DNA from 2 places in the Armatimonas rosea genome. Region 2 is predicted to be linked to the other one. Evidence: riboswitches for the same ligand, from Rfam matches in the RefSeq annotation. Region 2 holds a riboswitch; the other holds the start of a gene.

Region 1 (5,299 bases), on a different contig from region 2:
TTGTGGATCCCGCCAATTCACCAATACTCTTCAACTACGGCACGGGTGGCGTGATGACTGCTCAGCACGACCTCACCATGAGCTTTTCCTCGAATCCAACGGCGGTCGCAACTTATGTCAATACACGCCTCTATAAGAAAGACACTCTCTATATCAACCTTTCGACGGGAGACAGCTATACACTTGCCACCAACGGCGGAGCATCTAATGGCTTCCAGTTCGTGGGTTTCGTTTCTGATAGCGGCCCGATAAACAGTGTGAGCATGGCCACCAATATCAAAAACTACTTGGTTGTTGACAACGTGCTCTACGGTACCCGCAAGTAACGCAACACGGAGGAGGGGCTTCCCCTCCTCCACAGCACCGCGCTAATCATCGTCGTGCTCGCCCTTTTTACGATTTTCCTCGCCCGAGTCAAGGGCACTGCTACTGGCTGCTACCCCTCCGCTAGAGCCTGGATCTCGAACTTCCGTATGCCGAATCTGTCCTCCTAGCTTTGCCGTGTAGACAAAAAGCCCACCGGTTAGCAAGGCTAGCCCCCACACGCCCAAGAGAACCAGGGATGCGGCACGAATGCCCCGCTGGAGAAACACAAGGCAAAGAAGTGAGGCCGTCCCAAGAATCTCGACGAGGATCAAGGCAAATTTTGCCGCCGCCTCATGCGCTTCGATTAGTCCCTCTGAGACGCCCGGGAGCCCCTCTATCTTTCCTTCGGCAGGCTCGCCCGTAAGGAAGACGGGGATTGCCACGAGAGCACAGAGCACAAAGACGACGAGACTGGCCTTTTTAAGGTCGTTGCTCTTAAATATAAAGCCTGCGCTCAGAAGCAGGAGCCCGAACCATGTCCCAAGTACGGGCAAGTGGTTGAGAACCAGGTGAAGGTATGCGGGATTCATTGTTGGTCATTACCTCTCTTCGTCATCGTCACGGCGGCGCTTGCCGGACTCGTGTTTTCTGCCATGCTCGTCGTCCTCATCGTCACCCTCCCGGTGCTGCTTCTTTGGCACCGGACCGAGTTTTGCGGTGTCTATCTGCACACTGGCACCCTTGAGCTGTATCGGGTAGGTTGCTAGGGGAGCGCGCGCAGCCCCCTTAGGATCTTTGCCTGTCACGGCAAAGGTTGCTCCATGGAGCGGGCAGATGAACCGTTTTTGCTTAGCTTCCCAGCGCACCTCACCGCCTTCATGGGTGCAACGCGCGGAGAGGCCTTATCCTGCCGCGTAACAAAGATCACTTGGCCGTTCTTGAGAGTGAGTCGGCGCGGCGTTCCCACCGTAAACTGCCCCGTAGTGCCAACCTGCTCCCAGGTGGCCGCTTCTGCCTCCCCAGAACCAAGCCCTGCCATTACGAGCACAAGGCTCCCCTGAATCGCGATCTGTAGGGCATGACGGCGCGTTATGTCACAGCCCTTCGTCTCTACTTCATCGTTCATTTTCAACTCCTTAAACCAACTGAAAAAGCCCTGTGGAAGCCAACATTTACATGCTAGTCCCACAGGGCTTGAAGTCCTGTTGCCTCGGTATCGAGGCCCAGCTGCACTCCCTTAACCGGAGGGAGCCGCTTGATCTGAGGTTCCACCGTTCATCTGAAACGGCGGTTGTTATTTAATTTTGTCGAACTTAGTGCCTTTGCAGGTCACACAGGCTTTGGGAGCGTTGCCCTGCTGCGTTGCCCCACAGGTTTGGCAGACAGAGAAGGACTTGAGCCCAATATCCTTCTTCCCTGAGTTGAGGTTTGTCATTGCCGCAGAGTAGAGGGCTGCGTGCTGGCGCTCGGCAGCCAATGCAAAGCGGAAGGTACGCTGTGCCCCGACTTGCTTCTCCGACGTAGCCACGGTCAACATCGCAGGATACATCTGATCCTTCTCCTCTGTCTCCCCCCGCCAGGCATCTTTCAGGTTCGCCTGGGTCGAGCCAACCTTCCCAGAGAATGCGCCAGATTTAGGATTGGCCTCACCGAGAGTCGCCAAAACGCTGGCATGGTTGCTGGCATGGATCGCTTCCGCTTGAGAAGCAGCCTCAAACAGGCTCGCGACGCCCTTTTTTCCCTCTGCCCGTGCTTTTTGGGCGTACGCTTGATACTTAGAGCAGGCAGTCGTCTCGCCCACATAGGCTTTCTCAAGGTTGCCCTTTGTCTGAGCCAGCGGCTGTGCCTGTGAAAGCGCACCACTCTGGGTCGCCGCGAGCACTCCTATACACAAAGCGAGAGCGGCTGGAATCTGTCGGTTACGGTTTATTGTTTTCATGGCTCAAGCATAACGCCGCCTCTATGAGAAGACGATGAGAGCATAATTTGGGGCATTTCGGTTTGAGATTAGCCTCTCATCGTCCTCTCATAGAGGTCAGGATAGGTTAAGTCTAAACTCCTGGAGAGCTTCTGTCTTATGCCTACTACCCCCCATGTTGAAAAACACTTCACCTCCACCGAGGCCGTCCGTGATGTCGTTATCGGAATGTCCGATGGCCTGACGGTTCCCTTTGCCCTTGCCGCAGGCCTGACGGGAGCCATTGCTGCATCGTCCGTGATTGTTACCGCAGGGCTTGCGGAGGTGGCGGCGGGCTCCATCGCGATGGGACTCGGGGGCTATCTAGCTGCCCGTGGAGATGCGGAGCACTACCACAGTGAGCTGGCACGAGAGCACCAGGAGATTCGCGACGAGCCTGAGAAGGAGATGGCTGAGGTCTCTCACGTCTTGCAGGAGTACGGCATGGCTCCCGATGAGGCTGCTATTCTTGTGGAGCGCATTCGCCACCGCCCTGAGGACTGGGTGCGGTTCATGATGCGCTTTGAGCTGGGTCTTGAGGAGCCCAATCCGCACCGTGTCTATAAGAGTGCCTTCACCATTGGCATTTCCTACTTAGTAGGTGGTATGATCCCGCTCTTGCCCTATTTCTTCGTGGCTCAAGCCCAGGTTGGGCTACTCTGGTCCGCAGGAATCACCGCGATTGCCCTACTCGTCTTTGGTGGCGTCAAAGGAAAAGCCACGGGGACAAACGCAGCTCGGAGTGCCATTCAGACCCTACTTGTTGGTGGAGTTGCTGCGACCATCGCTTTTCTAGTCGCACGCGCTTTCTCCCATGGGGGCTAAGCCTATCGAGCCGTGGGAAGAACAGACTCGACGGGGATTACCACAATGAATCCTTCGTCGGGTCTGCCCGTGCCTCCGTGCGATTGAATTGCTTCGATAACGGGCGCGAGAAGCTCCACGGGGACGATAACCTCTAGTTTAGATTGCACCACCTGCTGATAGTGCCCACCGTCCAGATGAAACGTCCGTGTCTCCGATACGGTCACTGCGGGAATGCCGGGGATCTCATGCAGGGCGTCGAGCACCTTCGGAACCAGGAAGGGCTGGAGAATGGCTTTGATCTCTCGTTTCATAAAGTCTCTTTCTTGCCTTGCTCAAACCAGGCGTAGAGCGTCGGCAGTACCACGAGGGTGAGAAGTGTGGACGTGATCAGTCCGCCGATCACAACCGTCGCCAGTGGCTTCTGAACCTCCGCCCCAGAGCCCGTGGCGAGCGCCATCGGGATGAAACCGATGCTGGCAACCGAGGCAGTCATTAGAACCGGGCGGAGCCGGGCTAGTGCTCCTTGATGGACGGCTTCGGCGACCGAGCGGCCTTCTTGGCGGAGCTGATTGATGAAGGTAATCATCACCAGGCCATTGAGCACCGCGATCCCCGCGAGGGCGATAAAGCCAATCCCCGCCGAGATCGAGAAAGGCATCTGCCGTGCAAGGAGCGCAAGAATTCCCCCCGTGATGGCAAAGGGAATCCCCGTGAAGACCAGTGCTGCTTGCTTCAGGCTCCCCAGGGTCATGAAGAGCATCACAAAGACCGCCAGAAAGGTCAGGGGGACAACCACCATCAGGCGCGCACGCCCCGACTGAAGCTGCTCGTAGGTGCCGCCGAACTCCATCCGGTAGCCGGTCGGGAGGTGGATCTCCTTCTGGAGACGTTGCTGCACTTCCTCGGTGAAGCCCCCCAGGTCTCGGCCACGGACATTCGACATCACTACGACCCGGCGCTGGCCGTTCTCCCGGCTGATCTGAATGGGGCCATTGACATAGCCGATCTTTGCCAGAGAGCCAAGGGGCACTTGCGACCCGGCGGATGTAGGGACGAGGAGACGGCCTATCTTCTGAGTGTCATCGCGAAAGGGCTTCTCCAGGCGCACGTTCACCTCCACCCGCTGACTGCCATCTGTGATGCTGGTGACGGTCTTGCTGGCGAGGGCGGTCTCGATCACGGCGTTGATATCGCTTACCGAGACTCCCCACCGGGCGATAGCCGCGCGATCAAGCTCGATCTGGAGCTGTGGCATGCCCTCGGTGGCCTCGACCGAGACATCGGCGGCTCCACGGACTTTCTCGACAATGGTAGCCATCTTCGCGGCGACCTCTGCGAGGACTTTGTTGTCGGTGCCAAAGAGCTTGATGCCCAGCTCCGCACGTAGCCCCTGACCTTGCACCATCTCGTCCATGCGCATCTTCACCGGCTGGGTGTAGCTCGCCTCAAAGCCAGGCGACTTATCCGTGAGCTCGGAGAGTTTCCGCACCAGCTCCTCTTTGGTACGCGCACGCTTCCAGTGCGCCTTGGGCCAGAGCTCGATCAGCGTGTCGGTCTGGTGGATCAGCATGGGATCCGTGGCGACCTCGGGCCGCCCGATACGGGTCACGACTTTCTTGACCTCATCGGGGAAGCTTGTGCGTAGCGCCGTCTCTAGTCGCTGCGAGCGATCCACCACTTCCTCCAAGCTTGTCCCCGGGGCGTAGAAGCCCGAGATCGCCGCCGCGCCTTCATCAAGCTCAGGGATGAAGGTGCTTCCCAGCAAAGGAAAGAGCGCAAAGCAGCCCACTACAAAGCCCAGTGCCAGCCCTGCCGTGAGCATCCTCGCACGGACGGCCCCCTGGAGCAACTTGGCATAGAAGCGCTCGATGACTTCCAGAACTCGGTTGGGCTTTTCTTCCTTGACCTTGAGAAAGTACGCACAGAGTGCCGGAACCCAGGTCAGGGAGAGGAGGAGCGCACCGAGTAGGGCGAGAATCACCGTCAGCCCCATCGGGCGGAACATCTTGCCCTCGACCCCCTGAAGCGTCAGGATCGGCAGGTAGGTGGCGATAATGATGAAGATGCCAAAGAGCGACGGCTTTAGCACCTCCAGCGCCGCTTCGTAGAGAACGTGCTGGCGCTCGTCCTCCGTGAGGTCACGGTGTAGGTGATGGCGACGCTCCGCGAGCTGGCGCACGGTATTCTCCACAATAATCACGGCACCATCCACGATCAGGCCAAAGTCCA
Region 2 (5,299 bases):
GTGCTTGGGGTCGGAGCCGGGGCGCGTGTTGGAGGCCGTGAGCCGTGCGCCCACAGCGAGGTTCTTGGCGAAGGTCTTCTTGAGGTGCTCCCCAAAGAGCTTCAGGCTACTAGCGTCGATCTCGTGGACCAGGCCGCGACGGTCCGGGGGGATGTTGAGCAGCATCGACGCCCCCCGCCCCACCGACTCTAGGTAGTGGGTCATCAGCTGCGTCGGGCTCTTCACGGACTTATTCTGCGCCTCGTGCCAGAACCAGCCGGGCCGGATCGAGAAGTCCACCTCGGCAGGAATCCAGGACTTACCGTCGCGCATCCCCGAGAGCAGCTTTTTCTCGTCCATCTGCCCGACACCGTCTTTGGGGCCGATCGTGATCGTGTGCCAGCAGGGGTCGCCCGCAAAGCCACGCTCCGTCCCCACCCAGCGGGCGTCCCAGCCGATATCGCTCCAGACACAGGTATCGGGCTGGAGCTCCCGGATCAGCTGCCACGTGGTCGGCCAGTCGTAGTAGGTCGTCCGGTCGATCTGCCGGGACTCGCGCTTGCCACCGTAGTAGCCATCGCCGCCGTTCGCGCCGTCGTGCCAGGTCTCAAAGATCGGCCCATACCACGTAAGAAGCTCGCGGAGCTGCTCGCGGTAGATGCGCGTGACATACTCCGGGCTGCCGTAGAGCGCGTTGTTGCGGTCCCACGGCGAGAGGTAGACCCCGAACTTCAGCCCCTGCTTCTGGCACTCTCGCGCCAGCTCCCCGACAATATCGCCCTTGCCGTTCTTGTAGGGGCTCGCGCTGATATTGTGCTTGGTGGTCTTGGTTGGCCAGAGGCAGAAGCCATCGTGGTGCTTACAGGTCAGGATCGCGGCCTTCAGCCCCGCCGACTTCAGCGTGCTGACAATCTGCTTGGCACTGAACTGGGTCGGGTTAAAGATGCTGGGGCTCTCGTCGCCGTAGCCCCACTCTTTGTCGGTGAAGGTATTAGTCGTAAAGTGCAAAAACGCGTAGGTCTCCAGCGTGTGCCACTTGAGCTGGCGGGGGCTGGGTGTGGGGCCGTAGGGCGCAGGCAGGTCGTTGCGGGTGCTCATGACGCATTTTACCGCCGATTGGAAATCGGCGTGTGCAATGGCACTGCGTGCCATTGCACACGCCCAATTTCATTGGGCTAATAATCCGAGAGCACCTTGGGGGGGAGCGCGGCGCGGAGGGCGTTGAGGACGGCGAGGACATCGATGATCTCCTGAGCGACCGCGCCGGTGACGGGCGAGAGAAGCCCGGCGGCCCCGAGGAGCATGCCGACAATACTGAGAACCATGCCGCCGACCGCGCTCTGGAGGGCGATGCGGCGCATGCGCTGGCCGATATGCATCAGCACATCCACTTTCTCCAGCGAGCTATCGAGGATCACGGCATCGGCGGCCTCTCCGGTGATCTCAGAGTTGTTGCCAAAGGCGATCCCGACTGTCGCGGCGGTGAGTGCCGGCGCGTCGTTGATCCCATCGCCCATAAACACCGTGGGGGCTTTCTTGGTCTCGGCGCGGACGAGCTCAAGCTTCTGCTCGGGGCTCTGGCTGGCGAAGACCTCGGTGATTCCGACCTTTTCTGCAAGATAGGACACCTCGCTGGCACGGTCGCCGGAGACCAGCAGGACGCGCTTGATCCCGTGGCGGGGCGCGAGGTGCTGGATAAAGTGCGCCCCCTCGGGCCGGGGCTCATCGCGGAAGCGCAGCGCCCCGGCGTAGCGATTATCAACAAGGACGACACACTCCATTCCCGCGACCGCCTCCGGGAGGGCAGCGGCCTGATCGGGGTAGTGCGTCGTGAGCTTCTTGCGGCTGGTGACATGCACACTGCGCCCCGAGATCTCCGCACGGAGCCCGTCGCCAGGGAGCTCCCTCACCTCGCTGGCGTCTCGCAGGGTGAGCGTCTTCTCCTCGGCGGCCTCGAGAATCGCACTGGAGAGCGGGTGCTTGGAGTAGCGCTCCAGGCTGGCGACCAGGGTCAGGAGCTCGTCTTTATCGAAGCCTGGCACGGTGAGGAGCTCGGTGAGCCTGGGCTTGCCGTAGGTGAGGGTCCCGGTCTTGTCGAAGAGGGCGACCTTACACGTGCTCAGGTTCTCCAGCACCGACGGGTCTTTGATGATAATGCCCTTGCGCGCCGCCAGCGAGATAGAGCCGATGATAGCGATGGGGATGGCGATCAGCAGCGGGCAGGGCGTGGCGATCACCATCACGGCAAGAAAGCGCAGGGGGTCGTGGGTGACGAGCCCGGCGACCAGTGCGATCCCGACGGCAAGCGGCGTGTACCAGGCCCCGAGCTTGTCGGCGATCCGGCGGAGCTGGGGGCGGTTCTGCTCGGAGTCGCGCATCACCTGCATGATCCGGGCGTAGCGCGAGTCCTGGGCAGGCTTGTCGCAGCGGATGGTGAGCGCGCTCTCGCCATTGATCGCCCCCGAGAGCACGGTGGTCCCGGGTGCCTTGGAGACCTGGTACGGCTCCCCCGTGAGGTAGGACTCGTCCATAGCCCCGTGACCGTCGAGCACCGTACCATCGACCGGGCAGAGGGCATGGGGAAAGACCACGAGCGTGTCTCCCACCCCAACCTCCGCCAAGGGCACCTCGGTGAGTTGCTCGCCCACCTTGCGCTGCGCCAGGGTCGGCATGCGCTTGGCGAGGGCTTGCAAAACCGACGACGCGCTCTTTGTCGCATAGGCCTCCAGCGCCTCGCCGCCCGAGAGCATCAGCACAACCAGCGCTCCGGCGAGATACTCCCCCAGCAGCACCGAGGTCACGATGGAGATTCCCGCCAGCAAGTCCGAGCCGAACTCACGCCGGGCGAGCTTCTGCAAGAGCTCCCAGACCAAGGGAGTGCCCCCGAGCGCCAGCACCGCAAAGAGTGGCAGGTTGGTAGGAAGCGAAGCGGCGTGAAATCCGAAGCGTAGCCCCAGGTGGAGCGCGATCCCCGTGAGCGCCAGTAGCGCGATCCCGAGCTGTAGTCGTGTTGTTTTCTCGTGCATATTCTCTCTGCTCACAAGCCGGCCTTCGCGTGGACGGTAAACGTCCCGCTCACCCAGAGGGTACCCGGGCCTTTGGCCGCCTCCTCGTCCCTCGTCGGTACAGGCTTGTTCCGAGCGAAGCGAGGCGGCGCGAAGCGCCCTATAGCCGCACGATTTCCGTGCTGGCTTGCCCGACGTTTACCGTCTGGGCACAACGCAAAAGCCCTGTGAGACGTAACGATGTAATCGTCAGTCCCACAGGGCTTGGTGTCCTGCTGCCTCTCATTCGTTTTAGAGAGAGGCCCGGCTGCACTTATCGGAGCTACCCACAAGCCGCCTGATCTGTGAAGATTCTATCCGAGAGCCCACCCCCACGCCATCCCCTAAACGGCGGAGTCAACCCGATCAGAAAACAAACCCAGACCATGAGGGGGCTGTGTCGTGTCCATCCACCGTCGTGAGGCGGACCACCTGGCTCCCATCAACATTCATCACCTCAATCTCGTCGTTGTTGCTGAACCCACCAAACCCCTCATTTGCCTGGAAGACAATTTTTGTTCCATCAGGAGAAAAGCGTGGAGAGTAGCGCCCGCTTGCAGATATCTGCGTCACCCCGGTCCCATCCGAATTCATAATACAAATAGAGGTATTTAAATTTTTATAAAAGTTATACATAATTCTCTTTCCATTTGGAGAAAACGAAATCCCAGAGACGTTTCCCGATGGATCATTCGACAGTTTCTTCTGCCCCGTGCCATCTACATTCATGATCCAGAGCTCAGAGCTCCTGACAAATGCAATCTGAGCCCCGTCTGGCGAGATAACGGGTGACGATTCCAACTCCGACGATGCCGTCAGGCGTCGCTTCTCACTTCCATCAATATTCACACTATAGATAGTGCTTGCTCCTGTCTGGCTGTTGGTGAAGAGGATTTTACTTCCATCTGGGGTGAAACACGTCGCGGCGTCTGTTCCTGGACCACTCGTTAAGTTTTTGGCTCCCGTTCCATCAACATTCATCAGGTAGAGATCTCCCTCCGTGGGATTGTCATATCGGGTATAGACAATACTCTTCCCATCCGGCGAGAAAATCGGAGATCGCTCCTGAACCGTGTTGTTCGTAAGCCGTGTCTGGTTCGTGCCATCCGCGTTCATGATATAGATCCCGGCCGCTCCATATCTTTGGCTGACAAAAACAATACGGGTGTTGGCCAAGGTGAGACCGTTCTGGAGCGCCACGGCAACCGTCTTCCCGGACTCTTTTTCCCGCACGGAGACCGTCACGCGCCCCGGATTCACCGCGGTGATCGTCGCGCTTGCCGCCGACGGAACCAGGTTAAAATCGACAGAGTTGCTGCTACTCCACTCCCACAGCGACGGGTCTACCAAGACAGTCTCATCCAAGGAGTTGAGCGCCTGAGCAGTCAGGGTGCGTGGCTCTCCGATTACCAAGGGGCTGGCATCGTAGCCCAGCTGCACCCGAGAGATGGTGGAGTCCATCGTGACCGTGGCCTCCGCGGTCTGACGCGCCACGAGCACGAGGGGAACGGTTCCGGTCGCCTGTGCCACACCGGTTCCATCGCTGTTGGGGTAGGCCGTGGCCTTCACCTGGACGGTCTGAACCTCCAGGTCGTTGAAGACCACGGTGCTGGTGTTCCCCGATGCGGGGCGGGCGACGACCTTGGGAGCTCCGAGCAGTGCCCCCTGGCTATCGCGAATCTCTACCTTGATACTCTGTGCCGCAAGCGGGATAAGCCGCGTCCGCTCGGGCCAGCGAATGGTAAAGGCGACGCTGGCACTGCGCGACGTTCCTACACCAGCTCTAGAGTCCGAGCCACCACAACCCACAAGCACGCCGAGCCCCAACAACGAGAACAAGCAGGTGATTCCGACGACTGAGATACGATTTCGCATTCTACTCCCACTCCCTAACGACAGCTAAGTTTACTACATCCCTTGTAGGTGGAGCAAAGTAATCCGCGTTTTTCTAAGATTGCGTAACGCATCACCGGCTGTCACAAGGGAGCTGGGGACAGAGCCGGTCCTGGGTTCACACCTGGCTCCTGGGCGGTGTCTTGCTCTTCGCTGGAACACTGGTGGCTATTTTCTGCCCGAAAAAGGAGCTCGCCGTGGTCGCGTCCTTACTACTGCTTGGCGGAATCGTCTTCTCGCTCCAAGGGCTTCTGAGCTGACGGGTTATTCCATCGCCGTTTTATCAGCCAGATACTTCCCACTATCAGATTGACCGCAAAAACGATAATCGACGTGGTGACCAGTGCCGCTATGAAAAGCAGACCTACAGGAGTCAGTGCCGC

The links. A riboswitch is a leader RNA that binds a small molecule or an ion and turns the genes downstream of it on or off. The one in region 2 is predicted to bind nickel and cobalt.
Region 1: another riboswitch for nickel and cobalt. It lies ahead of HNQ39_RS30935 (QcrA and Rieske domain-containing protein); the one in region 2 lies ahead of HNQ39_RS17915 (heavy metal translocating P-type ATPase).

Annotation. Positions count from the first base shown of each region.
Region 1 covers NZ_JACHGW010000013.1:15,204-20,502, forward strand. Annotated here, with positions in the region: gene HNQ39_RS29225 (hypothetical protein) at 3-326, shown strand; gene HNQ39_RS29230 (hypothetical protein) at 369-896, opposite strand; partial or broken gene HNQ39_RS30935 (QcrA and Rieske domain-containing protein) at 1,071-1,193, opposite strand; NiCo riboswitch at 1,485-1,581, opposite strand; gene HNQ39_RS29240 (ferritin family protein) at 1,601-2,188, opposite strand; gene HNQ39_RS29245 (VIT1/CCC1 transporter family protein) at 2,384-3,088, shown strand; gene HNQ39_RS29250 (P-II family nitrogen regulator) at 3,091-3,381, opposite strand; gene HNQ39_RS29255 (CusA/CzcA family heavy metal efflux RND transporter) at 3,378-5,299, opposite strand, start outside.
Region 2 covers NZ_JACHGW010000003.1:627,557-632,855, reverse strand. Annotated here, with positions in the region: gene HNQ39_RS17920 (alpha-L-fucosidase) at 1-1,077, opposite strand, end outside; gene HNQ39_RS17915 (heavy metal translocating P-type ATPase) at 1,155-3,005, opposite strand; NiCo riboswitch at 3,233-3,339, opposite strand; gene HNQ39_RS17910 (TolB family protein) at 3,390-4,898, opposite strand; gene HNQ39_RS17905 (hypothetical protein) at 5,129-5,299, opposite strand, start outside.